2 regions of the Pediococcus claussenii ATCC BAA-344 genome follow, and region 1 is predicted to be linked to the other one. Evidence: predicted binding sites of a transcription regulator. Region 1 holds the regulator's gene; the other holds the start of a gene.
What was found. The regulator CtsR, encoded in region 1, represses protease genes until heat stress. The targets are predictions, from matches to a motif close to TTGGTCAAAAAAGGTCAAANA.
Positions count from the first base shown of each region.

Region 2: clpP (ATP-dependent Clp endopeptidase proteolytic subunit ClpP) is a predicted target of CtsR. The motif match lies at 4,731-4,751, and genes of this name have one in related genera.

Region 1 is NC_016605.1:1,273,280-1,285,134, reverse strand. Features, by position in the region: gene PECL_RS06360 (amino acid permease) at 1-172, shown strand, start outside; gene PECL_RS06355 (deoxynucleoside kinase) at 282-914, shown strand; gene serS (serine--tRNA ligase) at 1,173-2,447, shown strand; tRNA gene PECL_RS06345 (tRNA-Val) at 2,646-2,718, shown strand; tRNA gene PECL_RS06340 (tRNA-Leu) at 2,761-2,842, shown strand; tRNA gene PECL_RS06335 (tRNA-Thr) at 2,850-2,922, shown strand; tRNA gene PECL_RS06330 (tRNA-Gly) at 2,935-3,006, shown strand; tRNA gene PECL_RS06325 (tRNA-Arg) at 3,011-3,084, shown strand; tRNA gene PECL_RS06320 (tRNA-Pro) at 3,160-3,233, shown strand; gene PECL_RS06315 (CtsR family transcriptional regulator) at 3,425-3,892, shown strand; gene PECL_RS06310 (ATP-dependent Clp protease ATP-binding subunit) at 3,910-6,387, shown strand; gene rpoB (DNA-directed RNA polymerase subunit beta) at 6,632-10,228, shown strand; gene rpoC (DNA-directed RNA polymerase subunit beta') at 10,244-11,855, shown strand, end outside.
Region 2 is NC_016605.1:546,756-558,610, forward strand. Features, by position in the region: gene uvrA (excinuclease ABC subunit UvrA) at 1-932, shown strand, start outside; gene rapZ (RNase adapter RapZ) at 1,077-1,964, shown strand; gene PECL_RS02580 (gluconeogenesis factor YvcK family protein) at 1,961-2,956, shown strand; gene whiA (DNA-binding protein WhiA) at 2,973-3,902, shown strand; gene clpP (ATP-dependent Clp endopeptidase proteolytic subunit ClpP) at 4,064-4,660, opposite strand; tRNA gene PECL_RS02600 (tRNA-Arg) at 4,940-5,011, opposite strand; gene rpoN (RNA polymerase factor sigma-54) at 5,072-6,397, shown strand; gene PECL_RS02610 (sugar-binding transcriptional regulator) at 6,561-7,589, shown strand; gene gap (type I glyceraldehyde-3-phosphate dehydrogenase) at 7,655-8,677, shown strand; gene PECL_RS02620 (phosphoglycerate kinase) at 8,796-9,998, shown strand; gene tpiA (triose-phosphate isomerase) at 10,080-10,835, shown strand; gene eno (phosphopyruvate hydratase) at 10,901-11,855, shown strand, end outside.

The DNA of each region.
Region 1 (11,855 bases):
TGGACAGGATTTAGACGCAGTTAAACATTTGAATTGGGAAGCAATGGGTATTACTTACATGTCGATCCCACTATTCATTATTTTGTTCCTATACTATAAGATAAAATACAAGACTCATTTGATTCCGTTAGATGAAGTTGATCTAAGCAAACCAGATATCACTAAAGAATAGAAAAATCAAGATATTGTTTTGAATCAGAATGATGATACAATATGTAGTGCTGATGTTATGAATAGTTACTATAGATGAACATTATTTTTAATTCAAAAGGGGAACAAACATGATTGCATTATCAGGACCAATTGGGGCAGGGAAAACAACTCTTACCGAGTTACTTACTAAGCATTGGGATAGCCAAGCTTATTATGAGTCAGTTGACGATAACAAGATTTTGCCGTTATTTTACAAAGATCCAAAACGGTACGCATTTTTGCTTCAGATTTATTTTTTAAATAAGCGGATGGATAGTATCAAGGCTGCCTCTGGCTTGTCGCGAAGCGTAATGGATCGTTCAATTTATGAGGATTCACTGTTGTTTCATTTAAATGCCGACATGGGTAGAGCAACTGATACAGAAGTTTCAATCTATGATTCACTGTTAAGTAACATGATGGAAGAATTGCCTAGGCTTTCATATCAGAAAAATCCTGATTTGTTAATTCATATTGATATTTCTTTTGATACAATGTTAAAGCGAATTAAAAAAAGGGGTCGATCATATGAGCAGATTGATGCCGATCCTGAATTGTACGATTATTATAAGACTTTGAATCAACGTTATGTTAAGTGGTTTGACAAATATGATCAAAGTCCCAAGATTAAGATTAACGGTGATCAACTTGATTTTGTTGAGAGTGTTGATGCACGTGCTAAGGTTTTAGATCTAATTGATGCAAAAGTTGCAGAAATGTAATTAATTACGTACAATGTCTTTAGAGAAAACGCGATACGTTTAAAGTAGGTTAACAGAGAGGCGATGTTGATGGGAGTCGCTAACCGAAACTCCGACGTTGAATGCGGGTGAGTAGTGTCACACGGTGATTCCGTTATCATCTCTTTTGAGTGTACTGTATTTTTGCAGTGAACTTGGGTGGTACCGCGAAACGAGCCTCTTCGTCCCATGATTTTTGGGAGAGAGGCTCGTTTTTTTATGATATAAGGAGGAATTTATATGTTAGATTTAAAGCTAATTAGAAATAATCCAGATGATATTAAGGCTAAGTTGGCTACACGTGGTGTAAAAGGCGAGACAATTGACAAGTTAATTGCAAAGGATGAAGAACGGCGTGATTTAATCGTTAAAAGTGAAAATTTAAAAAAGTTACGCAACGAGGTTTCTGATCAAATTTCGCTTAAGAAACGTCAAAAAGAAGATGCAACAGAACAAATCAAGGAAATGCAATCCGTAAGTAAGGATATTAAAGAACTCGATGAAAAACTACAGAACTCAGCCAAAGAGGTTGATGATATGGCTGCGCATTTACCAAATATTCCACATCCAGACGTTCCAGTTAGTCTAACGGAAGAGGGAAGCGTTGAATTGCGCAAGGACGGTCAACCAAGAAAGTTTGACTTTGAACCAAAACCTCATTGGGAAATCGGTGAAAAACTTGGAATCTTGAATTTTGAACGAGCAGCTAAAGTTTCAGGAAGCCGTTTTGTTTATTATATTGGGGATGGAGCTCGATTAGAACGAGCTATATACAATTTTTTCCTAGATCAAAATAACAAAGCTGGTTTTACTGAAGAGATTACACCATATATGGTGAATGATGCTTCAATGTTTGGTACCGGACAGTTTCCTAAGTTCAAGGAAACACACGCAGGATATGAGATTGCTGGTGAAAACTTAACTTTAATTCCTACTGCTGAGGTACCTTTGGTAAATTATTATCGTGATGAAATTTTAGATAATGAACAACTACCTATTAATGTAACGGCTTTATCACCTGCATTTCGTTCGGAGGCCGGAAGTGCTGGTCGCGACACTCGGGGGTTGATCCGGATGCACCAATTTAATAAAGTGGAAATGGTTAAAGTAGTAAGACCTGAAAATTCCTGGAATGAGTTAGAAAATCTAACTGAACATGCTGAAAGCTTATTGCACAAGTTGGATCTTCCTTATCGTGCAATCACGTTGACTACCAGTGATATGAGTTTCACTGCTGCAATGACTCATGATTTGGAGGTTTGGATCCCAGCCCAAAATACTTACCGCGAGATATCAAGTTGTTCAAACTGTACAGATTTCCAAGCTCGTCGTGCCCATATTAGGTATCGCGATGAAAATGATAAGCTACAATATGTGCATACTTTGAATGGTTCCGGTTTGGCTGTTGGACGCACAGTAGCTGCAATTTTGGAAAACTTCCAAAACGAAGATGGTTCCGTAAATATTCCTGAAGCATTGGTCCCTTACATGGGTGGGCAAACAGTTATTAAATAATGCTAGTGAGATTAGAATGATGCGAGCTCCTGTTGATGATTTATTCATTGAATTGGAGTTCGTTTTTTGATGTTTTGTTTTAAAGGTAACCTTTAAAACATAAGATATTTACAAATAAAAACTATTTGATTCTTCATTATTTTCAAAAACATGTTGACAGATGAACCATTAATCGGTAATATTTATAAATGTGTTCACGGAGGATTAGCTCAGCTGGGAGAGCATCTGCCTTACAAGCAGGGGGTCACAGGTTCGAACCCTGTATCCTCCATGGAACTTCGGTTCTATGGTACCATCCATTATGAACATGTTTGCGGGCGTGGCGGAATTGGCAGACGCGCAAGATTTAGGTTCTTGTATCGAAAGGTGTGGGGGTTCGAATCCCTTCGCCCGCATTGTGAGGCCGACTTAGCTCAGTTGGCAGAGCACCTGTCTTGTAAACAGGGGGTCGGAGGTTCGAATCCTCTAGTCGGCATTTTATTTTTTTGCGGAAGTAGTTCAGTGGTAGAACATCACCTTGCCATGGTGGGGGTCGCGGGTTCGAATCCCGTCTTCCGCTTTTTGCACCCATAGCGCAATTGGATAGAGTGTCTGACTACGAATCAGAAGGTTGCAGGTTCGACTCCTGCTGGGTGCATCGTTTACCAGAATGTTGAAAAACGTTCTGGTTTTTATTTACACTTTTTCCGTTAGTGCTAAAATAAATATATTACGGGAAGTAGCTCAGCTTGGTAGAGCACCACGTTCGGGACGTGGGGGTCGCAGGTTCAAATCCTGTTTTCCCGATTTGGTTGGAACTGTTGCAAAACTTGATTTTGAAACGGTTCTTTTTTTGTCTCATGATTTTTTAGAAATAAAGACTTGTTAATATGCTGGTTAAATGTATGACAGATTTAAGTTAGTACTATTTTTTTGCATTTTAATAAAATTCTCGTATAATGATAGTCAACATTAGTCAAAGCTTGGAGGTGATTGCAGTGCAAGGACAAAATATTTCGGATATCATTGAACGATATTTGAAAAGCATTCTCGCTGATTCTGAGGAGGTCGAGATTCGACGTTCAGAAATAGCCAATCAATTTGACGTTGTTCCGTCGCAGATTAATTATGTGATTAAAACACGCTTTACTATCCAAAATGGGTATGTAGTTGAAAGTAAGCGTGGTGGTGGCGGTTATATCAGAATTGAAAAAGTTAACTTACTAGAGGATATAGATGTATTAGATTCATTGATCGAGGTTATTGGTGATTCGATTAATGCTCGCGATGCCACTTCAATCATCGGTAGTTTATATGAAGATGATGTTCTGAATAAACGTGAAATGAATCTGGTATTATCTGCTATTGATAAAACGACACTTGCTTTTGGTGATCGTGATATTGAAAACAAGATTCGAGCACGTATTTTAATTGGTATCTTAAATCACTTAAGGTATGAGGATTAAGAAAGTTTGGTGGGGACATGGATAACTTATTTACACCCAGTGCAAAAAATGTATTAATGATTGCACAGGAACAAGCAAAGAAATTCAAACATCCAGCAGTTGGAACTGAGCATTTATTACTAGCACTCACAATTGAGCAAAATGGAGTTGCTAAAAGTGTATTGGACCAATTTAACGTTCAAGAAGTGGATGTAACAGAAGAAATTGAAAGTTTCACAGGATATGGTAACCTGACTTCTCGTAAGAATGATTACTTACCTTATTCTCCTAAGGCAAAAGAAATTTTGAGTTTGGCAGGTGACGAAGCTAAACAATTAAAGTCAAGCAAGATTGGAACTGAGCATTTGCTATTGGCCCTGTTACAGGATGATTCGATTTTATCGTCTAGAATTCTAGCAGCGCTTGATATTAGTGTGAGCGATGTGCAAAAGGTTGCGCTACGTAAGCTTGGTGTTAATCCAGCGGTGCGCGCTCGTCAAGCTCGTCAACGTCAAACTAATGGTGGGCAAAGTAGTGCAACGCCAACTTTAGATTCAGTTGCAAGAGACCTAACTGAAATGGCCGCAGAAGGGCAGATTGACCCTGTTGTTGGACGTAGTAAGGAAGTCCGACGAGTTATTCAGATATTAAGCAGGAGAACTAAGAATAATCCTGTATTGATTGGGGAACCAGGGGTTGGTAAAACTGCTATTGCTGAAGGATTGGCACAAAGAATCGTAGATGGTGATGTTCCCGAAGATATGCAGAATAAACGTCTGATGATGCTTGAAATGGGCTCTTTAGTGGCTGGTACAAAGTATCGTGGTGAATTTGAGGATCGTTTAAAAAAGGTGATTGAAGAGATTCGTACTGATAAAGGTATCATTCTCTTTATCGATGAATTGCACACTTTGATAGGTGCTGGTGGCGCAGAAGGGGCTATTGATGCTTCCAATATTTTGAAGCCTGCATTAGCCCGTGGCGAACTACAAACGATTGGTGCCACAACTCTAAATGAATACCAAAAATATATTGAATCAGATGCCGCCTTAGAACGACGCTTTGCGAGAGTTGAGGTAAACGAACCTACTGAGGATGAAGCAATTCAGATTTTGAAGGGGTTACGAGGTAAGTATGAAGAACACCATCACGTTGAAATAACTGATGAAGCAATTGTGGAAGCAGTAAAACTATCTTCACGTTATATTTCAGATCGTTACCTTCCTGATAAGGCAATTGATTTAATTGATGAGGCTGCCGCTAAGATTAGGATTGACGGCTCTGAAAAACCAGATTCAAAGAGCAAAAACGAGGCCAAGCTGGCAGAGTTGCGTCAGGAAAAAGAGGACGCAATTGATGCTCAAGAGTTTGAAAAAGCAGCTACAATTCGTGAAAAAGAGTTTAAGCTTGCTAAAAAAGTGGAAAAACAGAACAACGACAGTGAAAAGGCCGATAGTAAGAATGAGTATGATTTAGTTGAAACGGCGGAAAGTGTTGCTGAAATCGTTTCTGACTGGACAGGGGTTCCGTTAACTCATTTGGAACAAGCTGAATCAGATCGCCTAATTAATTTAGAAAAAACTCTGCATGAGCGAGTTATTGGACAAGACGAAGCGGTGTCGGCTGTTGCACGTGCAATAAGAAGAGCACGTTCTGGGCTAAAGGATCCTAAGCGACCTATTGGTTCGTTTATGTTTCTTGGACCTACAGGAGTTGGTAAAACCGAGTTAGCCAAGACTTTGGCTGATGTAATGTTTGGTTCTGAAGATAACATGATTCGAATTGATATGTCTGAGTACATGGAAAGGTATAGTACGAGTCGTTTAGTTGGTTCGGCGCCTGGATACGTCGGATATGATGAAGGTGGACAACTTACTGAACAGGTTCGACGTAAACCTTACTCAGTTGTGTTATTCGATGAGGTTGAAAAAGCACATCCCGATGTATTTAATCTCCTTTTGCAAGTACTTGACGATGGATTTTTAACTGACTCCAAGGGACGCAGAGTCGATTTTCGAAATACTATTTTGATAATGACTTCTAACCTAGGTGCAACAGCATTACGTGATGAAAAGTCTGTTGGCTTTGCAGCTAAGAATGCTTCTGAAGATTACAATGCAATGTCTGCTAAGGTTCGTGAGATTTTAAAGCAGAGTTTCCGTCCAGAATTCTTGAACCGGATTGATGAAACGATTATTTTCCATTCACTTACTAAGGAGGAATTACATTCAATTGTTAAATTAATGGCAAAAGATGTGATTTTGAGAATGAGTGAGCAGGGCATTAATACTAAGTTGACACCTGCCGCAATTGATGCAGTTGCAGATGCTGGATTTGATCCAGAGTTTGGGGCACGACCAATTAGGAGGGCTTTACAAACTGACGTTGAGGATAAATTGAGTGAATTAATTTTATCAGGTGAAGCTACTGTAGGTGATGACGTGACGGTCGGTGCGAGAAACGGGAAAATCACATTTAAGGTTTCTTCGGTACAAAAAAATAAAGTAAATAATTAATATAGTTGAGTGAGCTTGCCGTTTGACAAGACAAGGAAAAGTGGTTAAACTGTAATCTGTATATGTAAGTGATGCATATGGTACAGGGCGATCTATTGTCCGCTCTTGACCTGTATAGAAAAAGCAAAAACGATTCTTTTAAGTGAGTTGTTTTTGGTTTTTTTTTGCAAAAAAACAAGTCAATAGTGTAATTGTAATCAAACTGTAACATTATGTATTGGATTAATTTGGAGAGGTGACAAACTTGGCAGGACATTTAGTTAAATATGGAAAACGTCGTACTCGCCGAAGCTATGCTCGAATCAAGGAAGTACTTGATCTTCCTAATTTGATTGAGATTCAATCGGACTCATATCAATGGTTCTTGGATGAAGGGCTTCGTGAGATGTTCAACGATATTATGCCAATTGATGATTTCGCAGGAAATCTATCATTGGAATTTGTTGATTATCAACTATTAGAACCAAAGTATACCGTTGATGAAGCTCGTGAACATGAGGCAAATTATTCGGCTCCACTGCACGTTACTTTACGATTAACCAACCACGAAACTGGCGAGATTAAGTCGCAAGACGTGTTCTTTGGTGATTTTCCATTAATGACAGAACAAGGAACGTTTATTATTAATGGGGCAGAACGTGTTATTGTTTCCCAGTTGGTTCGCTCACCTGGTGTTTACTATAACGTTGAAAACGACAAAAATGGTCGTAAAATTTGGGGAACTACTGTAATTCCTAACCGTGGAGCTTGGTTGGAATATGAAACAGATGCTAAAAATATTTCGTATGTTCGAATTGACCGTACACGTAAGATTCCAATGACAGAATTGATACGTGCACTTGGTTTTGGCTCTGATGAAGAAATTATTGATATTTTAGGTGGATCAGATAGTCTTGATTTCACTCTTGATAAAGATGTTCATAAGAATCCAGAAGATTCACGTGTTGCGGAATCTTTAAAAGATATTTACGAACGTTTGCGTCCTGGTGAACCTAAGACTGCAGATAGTTCACGTAGCCTTTTAACAGCACGTTTCTTCGATCCTAAGCGTTATGATATGGCACCTGTGGGTCGTTATAAGGTTAACAAGAAGTTGAGTTTAAAGACTCGTTTGCTTGGAATGACATTGGCTGAAACTTTAGCTGACCCTGATACTGGTGAGATTATTGCTAAAAATGGTGATGTAATTTCAAAAGATGTTATGAAGAAGTTAAGTCCATTCTTAGATCGTAACGACTTTAAGACTGTGACTTATCAGCCTTCAAGTGAAGCGGTTGTCACTGAACCAATGTTGATTCAAACTATTAAAATTCAAGATCCTAGTGATCCTGAGCGTGAATTGAAGATGATTGGCAATGGCAACATTGATTTAAGTCTTAAGCACATCACACCAGCGGATATTATTGCGTCAATGAATTACTTCTTCTTGTTGCAAGAAGGTATTGGTAGTACAGATGATATTGATCATTTGGGTAACCGTCGTATTCGCTCTGTTGGTGAACTTCTTCAAAATCAATTTAGAATTGGTTTGTCAAGAATGGAACGTGTTGTTCGTGAAAGAATGTCAATTCAGGATGCTGAAACTGTTACACCACAACAATTGATTAATATCCGTCCTGTTGTGGCCTCAACTAAGGAATTCTTTGGTTCTTCACAATTATCACAATTCATGGATCAAACTAACCCACTTGGAGAACTTTCGCATAAGCGTCGTTTATCTGCGCTTGGACCTGGTGGTTTGACTCGTGACCGTGCTGGATATGAAGTTCGTGATGTTCACTATACGCATTATGGTCGTATGTGTCCGATTGAAACTCCTGAAGGACCTAATATTGGTTTGATTAATAACTTGGCCTCATATGGAAAAATCAATCGTTACGGCTTTATTGAAACACCATATCGTCGTGTTTCATGGGATGATCATAAGGTTACAGACCGAATTGACTACCTTACTGCTGATGAAGAAGATCAATTTGTTATTGCGCAAGCTAACTCTACTTTAAATGACGATGGCTCATTTGTTGACGATGTTGTTATGGCACGTCATGAAAGTGATAACATCGAAACCAGTATTGACAATGTCGATTACATGGATGTTTCGCCTAAGCAAGTTGTTGCGGTTGCTACGGCATGCATTCCTTTCTTGGAAAACGATGATTCAAACCGTGCTTTGATGGGTGCTAACATGCAACGTCAGGCTGTTCCATTAGTAGATCCACATGCCCCACTTGTTGGAACTGGTATTGAATATAAAGCTGCACATGATTCTGGTGTTGCTCTTCTTTGCCAACACGCAGGAATTGTTGAATATGTTGATGCTCGTGAGATCCGTGTTCGTCGTGATGATGGCGCACTTGATACTTACAAGTTAATGAAGTTCCGTCGTTCTAATGGTGGTAAAAACTACAACCAACGCCCAATTATTCATGTTAATGATAAGGTTGATGCTGACGAAGTATTAGCTGATGGACCTTCCATGGAATTGGGTGAGTTAGCTCTTGGGCAAAACCCACTGATCGCATTTATGACATGGCAAGGTTATAACTTTGAAGATGCGATTGCGATTAACGAACGATTAGTTCGCGATGACGTATATACTTCAATTCATATTGAAGAGTACGAATCAGAAGCGCGTGATACAAAGCTTGGACCTGAAGAAATGACCCGTGAGATTCCTAACGTTGGTGAAGATGCTCTTCGTAATCTTGATGAAGATGGAATTGTCCGTATTGGTGCTGAAGTTGAAGACGGTGACATTTTGGTTGGTAAGGTTACGCCTAAGGGAGTTACTGAATTATCGGCTGAGGAACGTTTACTACATGCAATTTTTGGGGAAAAAGCCCGAGAAGTTCGTGATACTTCGCTCCATGTACCACATGGTGGTGGCGGTATTATCCAAGATGTTAAGATTTTCACTCGTGAAAATGGTGATGAATTATCACCTGGCGTAAATATGATGGTCCGTGTTTACATTGCTCAGAAACGTAAGATTCAAGTTGGTGATAAGATGGCCGGACGTCATGGTAATAAGGGTACCGTTTCAGTTGTTATTCCTGAAGAAGATATGCCATACATGCCAGATGGTACACCAGTTGATATTATGTTGAGTCCAATGGGTGTACCTTCCCGTATGAATATCGGACAAGTTCTTGAATTACATTTAGGAATGGCTGCTCGTAACTTAGGTATTCATGTGGCAAGCCCCGTTTTTGATGGCGCTCAAGATAAAGATATTTGGGATGCTGTTAGTGAAGCTGGTATGGATTCAGATGCCAAAACCGTTTTATATGATGGTAGAACTGGTGAACCATTTGAACAACGTGTTGCTGTTGGTGTTATGCACTATATGAAACTTGCTCACATGGTTGATGATAAGATCCATGCCCGCTCAATCGGACCATACTCACTCGTTACACAACAACCACTTGGTGGTAAAGCACAATTTGGTGGACAACGTTTTGGTGAAATGGAAGTTTGGGCGCTTGAAGCTTATGGAGCTGCTTATACATTACAAGAAATTCTCACTTATAAATCAGATGACGTTGTTGGTCGTGTAAAGACGTATGAAGCAATCGTCAAGGGTGAACCAATTCCTCGTCCTGGTGTTCCTGAATCATTCCGGGTTCTTGTTAAAGAGTTACAAGCACTTGGATTAGATATGAAGGTTCTAGGTAGTGATAATCAAGAAGTTGAATTACGTGAATTAGACGATGAAGATGACGACATTGTTAACGTTGATGCTTTAGCTAAGTTTGCTGAACGTCAAAAGGAAGCAAATGCCACGGATGCATCGAGTTCTAAGAACGCTAATTCAGTTGAGACTGAAAGTAATCAAAAATAATAGGAGGTTAGTCTGTTGATCGATGTTAATAAATTCGAGAGTATGCAAATTGGTTTAGCATCACCCGACAAGATTCGTATCTGGTCATACGGTGAAGTTAAAAAACCTGAAACAATCAACTATCGAACACTTAAGCCTGAAAAAGACGGATTGTTTGATGAACGAATTTTCGGACCAACCAAAGATTATGAATGTGCCTGTGGTAAGTACAAACGTATTCGTTATAAGGGCATTGTTTGTGATCGTTGCGGTGTTGAAGTTACAAAGTCAAAAGTTCGTCGTGAACGTATGGGTCATATCGAACTTGCAGCTCCTGTAACTCATATTTGGTACTTCAAGGGTATCCCTAGTCGTATGGGACTTGTTTTGGATATGAGTCCTCGTTCACTTGAAGAAATCATTTACTTCGCTTCATATGTTGTTATTGATGGCGGCAAAACACCACTTGAAAAGAAGCAATTGTTAACTGAACGTGAGTATCGTGACAAGTTAGCCGAATATGGTAATGAGTTTGTCGCAAAAATTGGTGGAGAAGCTATTCATGCTCTTTTGGCAACCGTTGATTTAGAAAAAGAAGCGGCTGACTTAAAAGAAGAACTAAAGGAAGCTTCTGGACAAAAACGAACTCGTGCAGTTCGTCGTTTGGACATCGTTGAAGCCTTCATTAAGTCTGGTAATAAACCAGAATGGATGGTAATGGATGCAATTCCAGTTATTCCACCTGATTTACGTCCAATGGTTCAATTGGATGGTGGCCGTTTTGCAACTTCTGATTTGAATGATTTATACCGACGGGTAATTAACCGTAACAATCGACTTAAACGTTTGTTAGACCTGAACGCTCCTGGTATTATTGTCCAAAATGAAAAGCGTATGTTGCAGGAAGCAGTTGATGCTTTGATTGATAATGGTCGTCGTGGTCGTCCCGTTGCTGGTCCTGGTAACCGTCCTTTGAAGTCACTTTCACACATGCTTAAAGGTAAGCAAGGACGTTTCCGTCAAAACTTACTTGGAAAACGTGTTGATTATTCTGGACGTTCCGTTATTGACGTTGGACCTTCGTTGAAGATGAACCAAATGGGACTTCCAGTTCCGATGGCTATGGAATTATTTAAGCCATTTATCATGAAAGAGTTAGTCGGTCGTGGATTAGCTTCAAATATTAAGAATGCTAAACGTAAGATTGACCGCAAAGATGATGATGTATATGACGTTTTAGAAGAAGTTATCAAGGAACATCCAGTTCTTTTAAACCGAGCACCTACTTTGCATCGACTGGGTATTCAAGCTTTTGAGCCTGTCCTTGTTAGTGGGAAAGCAATGCGTTTACATCCTCTTGCCTGTGAAGCTTATAATGCCGATTTTGATGGTGACCAAATGGCTATCCATGTTCCGCTTTCAAATGAAGCACAAGCTGAAGCTCGTTTATTGATGCTTGCTGCACATCATATCTTAGCTCCTAAGGATGGAAAACCAGTTGTTACTCCATCTCAAGATATGGTTATTGGTAACTACTGGTTGACAATGGAATCAGCTGAAGTTGCCGGTGAAGGTATGATTTTTAATGATCTAAATGAAATACGTTTAGCCCTTCAAAATGGTTATGTTGAAATTCATAGTCGAATTG
Region 2 (11,855 bases), 730 kb from region 1:
TGTCTGGGTCAGGTAAGTCTACTTTAGTAAATATGGTATTAAAAAGGGCTTTAGCTCAAAAACTTAACAATAATTCTGAAAAACCTGGCAAGTTTAAAAAAATTACTGGTGTTGAAAATATTGAGAAAGTTATCAATATTGATCAAACTCCGATTGGTAGAACGCCTCGAAGCAATCCTGCGACATATACCAGTGTTTTTGACGATATAAGAGGTCTTTTTGCACAAACGAATGAGGCAAAATTAAGGGGATACACTAAGGGTCGCTTTAGTTTCAACGTAAAAGGTGGACGATGTGAGGCCTGTAAAGGTGATGGAATCCTTAAGATCGAGATGAACTTTTTACCAGATGTTTACGTGCCTTGCGAAGTCTGTCATGGGCAGCGCTATAACTCTGAGACCCTCGAGGTTAAGTATAAGGGGAAGAACATTGCTGAAGTACTGAATATGACAGTTGAAGAAGCAGCCAAGTATTTTGAAGCAATTCCGAAGATCGCCCGTAAGTTACAAACTATTATTGATGTCGGTTTAGGATACGTTCATTTGGGACAATCGGCTACAACTTTATCTGGTGGGGAAGCTCAACGAATGAAGTTAGCTGCCGAGTTGCATAAGAAAGCCAATGGACGCAATTTCTATATTCTTGATGAACCGACTACTGGACTGCATACCGATGATATTAAACGCTTATTGGATGTACTACAACGATTGGTTGATAATGGAAATACCGTATTAGTAATTGAACATAACCTGGACGTGATTAAAACGGCAGACCATTTAATCGATCTCGGACCTGAGGGAGGAGCTGGTGGCGGTGAAATTATTGCGACCGGGACTCCTGAAGATATCGCTAAGGCTTCCAACAGTTACACGGGACAGTATCTTAAACCAATTTTGGAGAGAGATTTAAACCGTATGAAAAAAATTAAATAAAATAATTATTGAAATGAACGCTTATAGATTATATTAAAAATCTTGGGGGTTCATTTTATTTTAAATGGTTTTAAAATTTTGAAAAGAAAAAAGAAACACCCGGGTGTGATATAATATGGAAAGGATTTACGAGGGGGAAATGAAATGGCAAAAAATTTACAGTTGGTAATCGTGACTGGAATGAGTGGTGCTGGAAAAACAGTAACCATGCAGAGCTTTGAAGATCTTGGATACTTTGTAGTTGATAACATGCCGCCAGCCTTACTACCGAAGTTTTTTGAATTGATAACCGAGGCTGGAAATATTGAAAAAGTGGCCCTAGTTGTAGATTTAAGGTCCCGTACGTTTTATGACCAACTCCTTTCAATGCTTACTGGCGATCGTCGTTTCGGGCAGGATGTCGATACAGAAATCCTATTCCTTGATGCTTCTGATGAAGAATTGATTGCTCGTTATAAAGAAACAAGGCGTGCTCATCCGTTGGCAATGGACGGACGAATCGCAGACGGTGTTCGAAAAGAACGTGAATTATTAGCGCCTCTAAAAACCGATTCACAATTTATTATTGATACGACAAAGATGACACCACGCGAATTACGTGAAAAAATTTTTGCTCATTTCTCAGATAATAAAACTGCTAAGTTTCATGTAGAAATTTTATCTTTCGGTTATAAGTATGGGCTTCCAATTGATGCTGATATTGTAATGGACGTAAGATTTTTGCCAAATCCTTACTATATTCCTGAGTTAAGAAATCATACTGGAATGGATAAAGATGTTTATGATTACGTAATGAATCAGCCAGCAACTGCCAAGTTTTATGAACATTTTATTGCATTACTCAAAGAGACACTTCCTGGATACGAAAAAGAAGGGAAATCTAATTTAACGATTGCAATTGGTTGTACAGGTGGACAACATCGTTCGGTAGCAATTGCCGAAAGGCTAGGCAGTGATTTGAAGGATATATATCCTACTCATGTTCAACACAGGGATGCGTTGAAGCGAAAGGAAACGGTAAACCGCTCATGATAATGGGGAAGAGGCCGAAAATAGTTGTAATTGGTGGAGGTACTGGGTTGCCAGTCGTCCTTAATGGATTACACAAGAAAAATGCTGACATAACAGCCATCGTGACCGTTGCAGATGACGGGGGTTCGTCTGGAATCATTCGAGATTATGTGAACGTTGTTCCGCCAGGGGATATTCGAAACGTAATGGTTGCATTGTCAGATTCTTCGAGTACCTTTAAAGATATTTTTCAATATCGGTTTAATAGTAATGACAGTTTTCTATCAGGTCATGCGATTGGAAATCTTATCATTGCTGCGCTATCAGAAATGAAGGGTGGCATTGGTGCTGCTATTCAAGAATTGTCAGAAATGATGGAAGTTAAGGGAAATGTTTTTCCTGCAAGCGATGAGCCACTTGTATTGCATGCCGAGTTCACAGATGGGACGCAACTTGCTGGTGAAGCGGAAATCACAGCTGCACATAAGACAATTCAGCGTATTTGGGTTGAAACCAATCCGTGGAGTGAAGTAAAGAAACCTAAAGCCATCAAAGGTGCTGTTCAAGCAATTTTAGAGGCCGATCAAATTATTTTAGGACCAGGTAGTTTATATACTAGTATTTTACCTAATTTGATGATTGACGATATTGGTCAAGCTGTTTTGAAAACTAATGCTGAGATTGTATATATCTGTAATATTATGACTCAAAAAGGTGAAACAATTGGATTTTCAGATGCTGATCATGTTCGCACCTTGAATAGACATTTGGGGAAAAATTTTGTTGATACTGTCCTTGTTAATACGAAAATTGTACCAGAAGATTATATGGATTTTCATCGTTATGACGAAGTTTCTAAACAAGTCACACATGATTTTAATGGCTTGCGCAAAATGGGATGTCGAGTTATTTCCGAGGACTTTTTGTTGTTAAGAGATGGTGGGGCCTTCCATAATGGAACACAAGTAGTAGAAGAATTGATGAATATTTGTAGTAATCCAAAGCGAAAATAAAAGGGAGGTGAGCGATTTGTCATATGCTAGTGAAGTAAAAAAGGAATTAACTGGTCTAGAAGTTCATAAGGGGAATGCTAAGGCTGAGCTAATGGCGTTAATCCGCATGAATGGATCGATTGGGATTTCAAATCGAGATTTAATTTTGAATATCCAAACAGAAAATCCTGCTATTGCACGACGAATTTATTCACTTTTAAAAGAATTCTATCAAATTGATGCTGAGTTAAGCGTGCGCCGCAAGATGAAGTTGAAAAAGAATAACGTTTACGTTGTTCGGTTGCGTAGCGGGGTTAAAGAATTATTAAAAGATCTTGATATTTTAGAAGATGATTTTCAAATTAATGAGATGGTTCCAGATGGAGTACTCACTTCTGAAGCAGAAATACGTTCCTATTTGCGAGGCGCTTTTTTAGCTGGGGGTTCTGTTAATAATCCTGAAACAAGTCGTTATCACCTTGAAATTTATTCACTTTACGAATCACATAATGATATGATCGCAAAATGGATAAATAAGCATGACTTGAATGCTAGAACTACTGAACGAAGAAGTGGTTATATAACTTATTTGAAGGAAGCAGAGCATATTGCCGATTTTTTACAATTAATTGGCGCAACAACGGCTATGCTCAAATTTGAAGATATGCGAATCATGCGCGATATGAGAAATTCAGTTAATCGTTTAGTTAATTGTGAAACTGCCAACTTAAATAAAGTAGCCAACGCTTCAATGAAGCAGATCGACAATATTGAATTTATTGATGATCAGGTTGGATTAGGTGAATTACCACCTAAATTGCGTGAAGTTGCTGAGGCTAGATTAGCGCATAAAGAGGTTAGTTTAAAAGAACTTGGCGAGTTAGTTCCAGGAGGGCCTATTTCAAAGTCTGGTATTAATCATAGATTGCGAAAAATAAATCAACTCGCGGAACAATTACGAGCATAACTAAAAAATATGTAGAAGAAAATGAGTCTTAAATGATGAGGATTAGCTATCATTTGAGACTCATTTTAATTTTATAATACTTAATGTTTTCTTGCGTATTGTTGAGAATCAGACTGGACATAAAAAAACACGGCAGAAGTCTGTCGTGTTTTAGAGAAACTCTATTTACTGATTTCAGAATTATTTTCCATAATACCATCAATCAAACCATAATCAACTGCATCTTGTGCAGTAAGATAATTATCGCGCTCAGTATCACGGTTAACAGTTTCAAAAGGTTGACCAGAATTTTCAGCTAAAATATGATTCAACTCTTTACGAGTTTTCAAAATCTGTTCGGCTGCAATTTCAATTTCCGTCTGTTGACCTTGTGCACCGCCAGAAGGCTGATGGATCATTACTTCTGAATGAGGAAGTGCAAAACGTTTCCCCTTAGTACCAGAAGAAGCAAGCACACTAGCCATAGAAGCTGCCATACCCATAACGATGGTTTGTACATCTGACTTGATAAAGCGCATTGTATCATAAATTGCAAGACCAGAAGTTACAACACCACCAGGTGAGTTAATGTAAAGGTAAATATCTTTTTCAGAATCTTGTGCGTCCAAGAATAATAGTTGGGCAATGATTGAGTTTGCTAAATCGTCATCAATCGCACCTGATAACATGATGATACGATCTTTTAGTAAGCGTGAATAAATGTCATAAGCACGTTCGCCACGTGATGATTGTTCAATAACTGTTGGGACCAAGTTCATAACTTAGTTGCCTCCTTTTTTAAACGAAAAATTATCTGTTAGATAACTAACATGATGATAGTGTAAAACAAAGGTCAAAAAAGGTCAAATGTTTTTGCTTATTTTTTGAAACAAAGTAGAAACATAGGTAGAATTATAACTAAGCAATGTAGTTGTAATTGTAAAAATAATTAATGCTATAATGGCAGCGGATACAATTGGCAAAAGCTTGAGAAAGTAAAAAGGCATTCCAAAAATTGAAATACCCCTTAAATAAAAATGTTTAGATTTTATGTAATATGCGCCATGTGGGAGTCGAACCCACAGCTCGAGAACCGGAATCTCACGTGCTATCCATTACACTAACGGCGCAAGTACAATAGAAATTTTACATTAGAGTAGTTTAAATAACAAGTGGTAATGGTGATTAAAATGGCAATGAAACAAGGAATTTCACAAAAACAACAACAAAAGCAGATTCAACGACTTGCAATGACTCAAACATTGCAGCAATCAATCCAAATGTTGCAATACAATGTAGAGGAGTTACAAGAATTCTTACAGCAAAAAGAATTAGAAAATCCGCTTATCAGTGTTGAGGTGAGTGATCAAACTAATGAATTTAGAAGTTCGTCGGTATTAAATAGTGAGGCTCATGATGCGTTAATCGAGCAGGCTGCAGGTTCTTCAACACAGTCCTTATTTGACTATTTACTCGATCAAGTTCATCTAACTATGAGAAATACACCACTGCGCCGGTTAGTCCAGTTCTTATTGGACTATGTTGATGAGAATGGTTATCTTCAAATTTCAAATGAGGACGTTATTGAAAAGACTGGTGCCTCACTTGTTTCGGTTAATGATGCCGTAACTTTATTACAGCAACTAGATCCACCTGGTGTTGGAGCTAGAGATTTAAGGGAATCATTGATGTTACAAACTGAAAATGATGAAGGATCACCAAGGATGGCCTATTTGGTTTTAGAAGAGAACTTTGATGAACTGGTTAATCGCGAATGGGATAAAATTGCAAAGAGCTACGATATGTTACTGACGGATGTCCAAGAAGTTTTTGATTATGTTAGAACATTAACACCCAAACCTGGAGCTGCATTTAGTTCACATGAATCTGCTTATGTTATACCTGATTTAATTTTGTTTGAAGATGAGGATGGTTCTTTGCGCTTGCAAACAACAAAGGCGGCACATCCAAAAGTAGAGTTTCAAAGTGCATACTTCAGTCAATTGGAGTCGGAGAATAACCAAGAAGTTGTGGAATATATTAGCGAAAAAAAAAGCGAATATGAATGGATTGCAAAAAGTCTGAATCAACGTGAGGAAACAATTTTACGTGTGGGGAAAATAATTACCAGTGTACAACTAGATTATTTTAAAACTAAGTCGAAGGAGTTAAAGCCACTTTTATTAAGAGACGTTGCAAATAAGTTACATTTACACGAGTCTACAATTTCTCGCGCAGTTAACGGTAAGTACATAGCTACGCCGATTGGGACTTTTGAACTCAAAAAATTCTTTAGTAATGCTGTAAGCAATGAAAATAACGAGCTCTCCTCTGATGCTGTAAAACAGAGAATCGCTCGTTTGATAGAAGAAGAGGATAAAGCTAAACCAATTTCTGATGCAAAAATCGGGAAAATTCTTGAAGAGAATAACATCAAAATCTCAAGAAGAACAGTGGCTAAATACCGTGAAAGTCTTGATATTCCATCGTCCTCGAAAAGGAAAAGATTTGAGTGAGTGCAACGTTTGCAAAATAAATACGGACTTGTTATAATCATCTTTGTAAGTGAGGTATGCAACAAAAGTTAATGCTTGAGTTTGTATGCCATTTATTTTCAAGTTGTTGGGTCGTTTTATGGCACACGTGGGCAATTGGCGTCCCAGTCAGGAGAGCTGGATCATGAGTAATCAACTAGAGCTACTTGAGTCGATTGTTCCGGAGATGGTTGACGGTTTTCTACGTCGGTATGACATTTTACGGGCGATTGCCCCTTTGGAGCCAGTTGGACGTCGTGTTTTGGCGGATCGGGTCCATTTAAGTGAACGAGTGCTACGAACCGAAACTGATACGCTGCGATCACAAGGATTAATTATTAGCTCACAAACTGGCATGTCATTGACCGAAGATGGTCGAAAAGTTGAAGAAGGACTAGAAGGTCTTGCTAATCAACTTTGGGGCCTAAAAAGTCGGGAAGACCAGTTGGCTTCTAAGCTGGGCATTGAACAATGTATAATTGTGCGAGGTAATAGTGACCGGCAGTGGGGTGTTACACAACAACTTGGATTTTCTCTGAATGAGGCGCTTGCAAAATGTTGCCGGAAGGGTAATAATACTATAGTGGTTATGGGTGGTTCAACAATGGCTGCTGTAGCCGCAGGTTTAACAACTGCTTTATCACGTGGACGTGGATTATTATTTGTCCCGGGACGTGGTGGAATGGGTGAATCAGTAAGACGACAGGCTAATTCAGTGGCTGCTACGATGGCTTCACAAACTGGTGGCCAGAGTCGTTCACTGTATATTCCAGAGCAGTTGAGTGAAGATACATATCATCCTTTGTTGAATGAGCCAAGTGTTAAAGCAGTAATGGATTTAATTGCTCGTGCGCAGGTGGCCATTCATGGTATTGGACGGGCGGATGATATGGCACGACGTCGTGAGATAGACGAAAAAACGCAAAGCTTGTTGCACGAAGCACATGCGATTGGCGAGGCTTTCGGATGTTTTTATGATAAAGATGGTAAGGTGGTTTACCGAGTGCCACGCCTTGGATTACAGCTTGAGGATGCCAAACATTTCAATCATGTAGTTGCAATTGCCAGTGGCTCAGATAAGGCTGAGGCAATTGACGCCTACATGAAGATTGCACCTAAACAAACGGTATTAATTACTGATGAGGGTGCTGCAAACTTGATTTTAAAAAAGTAGAGTCTTGTGATTTTACTTTTTAAAATAAATTATTTTTTAGATTCCTAAAGGAGGAAATCTTAGTTATGACTGTAAAGATTGGTATTAATGGTTTTGGACGCATCGGTCGTTTAGCTTTCCGTCGTATTTTTGAATTAGGCGCAAAGTCAAACGAAATCGAAGTTGTTGCTATCAACGATTTGACAAGCCCAGCATTGTTGGCACACTTGCTCAAATATGATTCAACACATGGTACTTTCCCTGCTGAGGTTAGTGCAACTGACGATTCAATCGTTGTTGACGGTAAGAAATACCGTGTTTATGCTGAACCAAAGGCACAAGATATTCCTTGGGTTAAGAATGACGGTGTTGACTTTGTACTTGAATGTACAGGTTTCTACACATCAAAAGAAAAATCACAAGCTCATTTGGACGCTGGCGCAAAACGCGTATTGATCTCAGCTCCTGCTGGTAGTGATCTTAAGACTGTTGTTTACAACGTAAACGATGATGTTTTAACTTCAGATGATCGTATCGTTTCTGCTGGTTCATGTACAACAAACTGTTTAGCACCAATGGCTTACTTCTTGAACAAAGAATTTGGTGTTAAGATTGCTACTATGACAACTGTTCATGCTTACACAAGTACTCAAATGTTACTTGATGGACCTGTTCGTGGTGGTAACTTCCGTGCTGCTCGTGCTGCTGCTGCTAATACAATTCCTCATACAACTGGTGCTGCTAAGGCTATCGGTCTTGTAATTCCTGAATTAAATGGTAAGCTTCAAGGACATGCACAACGTGTTGCTGTTGTTGATGGTTCATTGACAGAACTTGTTTCTATCTTGGACAAGAAAGTTACAGCTGACGAAGTAAACGAAGCTATCAAGAAGCATACTGAAGGTAACGAATCATTCGGTTGGAACGAAGACGAAATCGTATCAAGTGATATTATTGGTACAACTTATGGTTCAATCTTTGACCCAACACAAACAGAAGTTACTACAGCTGGCGACCAACAATTAGTTAAAACTGTTGCTTGGTACGACAACGAATACGGCTTTACTAGCCAAATGGTACGTACTTTATTGAAATTTGCTACTCTTTAAGATTAATTCTTAAATACTTGTAGATTTCAAACCGTCTAACGGTTTAAAAGACGGAGGGAGGTCGACTTCCTCCGTCTTTTTTAGTAAAAATGACTATATAATATAGGAGGCTATCAACGTGGCTAAGTTAACTGTTTCTGATTTAGATGTTAATGATAAAAAAGTTCTTATGCGTGTGGACTTTAATGTCCCTGTAAAAGATGGTGTAATTGGCGATGACAACCGTATTGTGGCTGCTCTTCCAACTATCAAATACATCATTGAAAATAATGGAAAGGCAATCTTGTTCTCTCATCTTGGTCGTATCAAGACTGAAGAAGACAAAAAAGCTTTGACACTTCGTCCTGTTGCACAACGTCTTTCTGACTTACTTGACAAGCCAGTTACGTTTGTACCAGTAACTCGTGGACAACAACTTGAAGATGCAGTTTCAAAAATGAAAGACGGCGACGTACTTTTATTTGAAAACACTCGTTTTGAAGATCTTGATGGTAAGAAGGAAAGTGGAAACGATCCTGAATTAGGTCAATATTGGGCATCTCTTGGCGATATGTTCGTTAATGATGCATTTGGTACTGCTCACCGTGCTCATGCTTCAAATGTCGGCGTTGCTGAAGCAATGAAGGCTGCTGGCAAACCAGTTGCTGCTGGTTACTTGATGGAAAAAGAAATCAAGTTTTTGGGTGAAGCTGTTGATGATCCAAAGCATCCATTTGTTGCAATTCTTGGTGGAGCAAAAGTTTCTGACAAGATTGGTGTAATCGATCACTTACTTGATAAAGCTGATAAAGTTATTATTGGTGGTGGTATGACATATACTTTCTACGCTGCTAAGGGAATGACAATCGGTAACTCACTTGTTGAAAAAGATAAGATCGACGTTGCTAAAGAAATCCTTGCAAAGGGTGGCGATAAAATCGTTCTCCCTGTTGACAGTGTAATTGCTGAAAAATTTGATAACGATGTTCCTAACAAAGTTGTTGAAGGCGATATTCCTGATGGTTACATGGCTCTTGACATTGGACCTAAATCAATTGCTGAATTCGAAGATGTTTTGAAGGATGCTAAGACTGTTGTATGGAATGGACCAATGGGTGTATTTGAAATGAGTAACTATGCTAAGGGAACTCTTGAAATTGGTAAGTTCCTTGGTACATTATCAGATGCTACAACAATTGTTGGTGGTGGTGATTCAACTGCTGCTGTTAAGCAATTGGGCGTTGGCGATCAGTTGACACATATTTCAACTGGTGGTGGTGCATCACTTGAATACCTTGAAGGTAAAGAATTACCTGGTATTGCTGCTATTTCAAACAAATAATTAAACCAATACCCAAGGCTGGCTTTTAGTCAGCCTTGTCGTATTACATAAGCATTTTATTAAGGAAAGGATGTTATTATTTTGCGTACTCCAATTATTGCTGGAAACTGGAAAATGAACAAAAACCCTGAAGAAACACAGGCTTTCTTAGAAGCTATCAAGGGTAAGTTACCGGATGCTAACGTCGTTGAATCTGTAATTGCAGCCCCTGCAATTGATTTAAACGCTTTGGTTTGGTTCTCTAAAGACGAAAACTTAAAGACTGCTGCTGAAAACAGTTACTTTGAAGATGAAGGTGCTTTTACTGGTGAAACTAGTCCTAAAGCTCTTTCAGAAATGGGTGTTGATTACGTTGTGATTGGACATTCAGAACGTCGTCAATATTTCCATGAAACTGACGAAGATATTAACAAGAAGGCTAAGGCTATTTTTCGTAACAACATGACTCCAATCGTGTGCTGTGGCGAAACTTTGGAACAACGTGAAGCTGGCGAAACAAATGATTTTGTCGCTGGTCAAATCACGAATGCTTTAAAGGATCTTTCTGCAGACCAAGTTGCTTCACTTGTAATTGCCTACGAACCAATTTGGGCAATCGGTACTGGTAAAACAGCTACAAGTGACCAAGCACAAGAAGTATGTCACGTAGTTCGTGAAACAGTTGCAAAACTTTACAACGACGAAGTTGCTGGTAAGGTTCGTATTCAATATGGTGGTAGTGTTAAGCCTGCTAACATTGTTGAATTAATGGGCAAGGAAGACATTGATGGTGGACTTGTTGGTGGTGCATCACTTGATCCAGAATCATTCCTTCAATTAGTTAACTATAAGGGTTAATTTAATAGCTCGTTTGTAATATAATATAACTGCGTAAGCAGATTAATAGTTAAGGAGAATTTAAAATGTCACTTATTACAGATATTTATGGACGTCAAGTCCTTGATTCACGTGGTAACCCAACTGTTGAAGTTGAAGTATATACTGAAGACGGTGGTTTTGGTCGTGGAATTGTTCCTTCAGGTGCTTCAACAGGTGAACATGAAGCTGTTGAACTTCGTGATGGCGACAAATCAAAATTCGGTGGAAAAGGTGTAGAAAAGGCTGTTGCTAATGTTAATGGCCCTATTGCTAAAGAAATCGTTGGTTTTGAAGTAACTGACCAAGTTGCTATTGATAAAGCTATGATTAAGTTAGATGGTACAGAAAACAAAGGTAAATTGGGTGCAAACGCAATCCTTGGTGTTTCACTTGCTGTTGCACGTGCTGCTGCTGATGAGTTACAAGTACCTCTTTACAACTACCTTGGTGGTTTTAACGCTCATGTTCTTCCAACACCAATGATGAATGTTATCAATGGTGGAGCACATTCAACTAACAAAGTTGATTTCCAAGAATTCATGATCATGCCTGTAGGTGCTGATTCTGTTACTGAAGCTATCCGTATGGGTTCAGAAACTTTCCATGCGCTTCAAGCATTGCTTTCAGCTGATGGTAAGGCAACTTCTGTTGGTGATGAAGGTGGATTTGCTCCTGACTTCGCTAACAATGAGGAACCTCTTCAATATCTTATCAAAGCTATTGAAAAAGCAGGTTACAAACCAGGTAAAGACGTTGCTATTGCAGTTGACGTTGCTGCTTCAGAACTTTGGGATGATGAAAACAAGAAGTACAAGTTGCGTTGGTCAACTGGTGAAGAGTTTGATACTCCTAGCTTCGTTAAATACCTTGAAGGTTTAGCTGACAAGTACCCAATCATTTCTATCGAAGATCCAATTGATGAAAATAATTGGGACGACTGGGTATCAATCACAAATGAACTTGGTAAGAAAGTTCAACTTGTTGGTGACGATTTCTTCG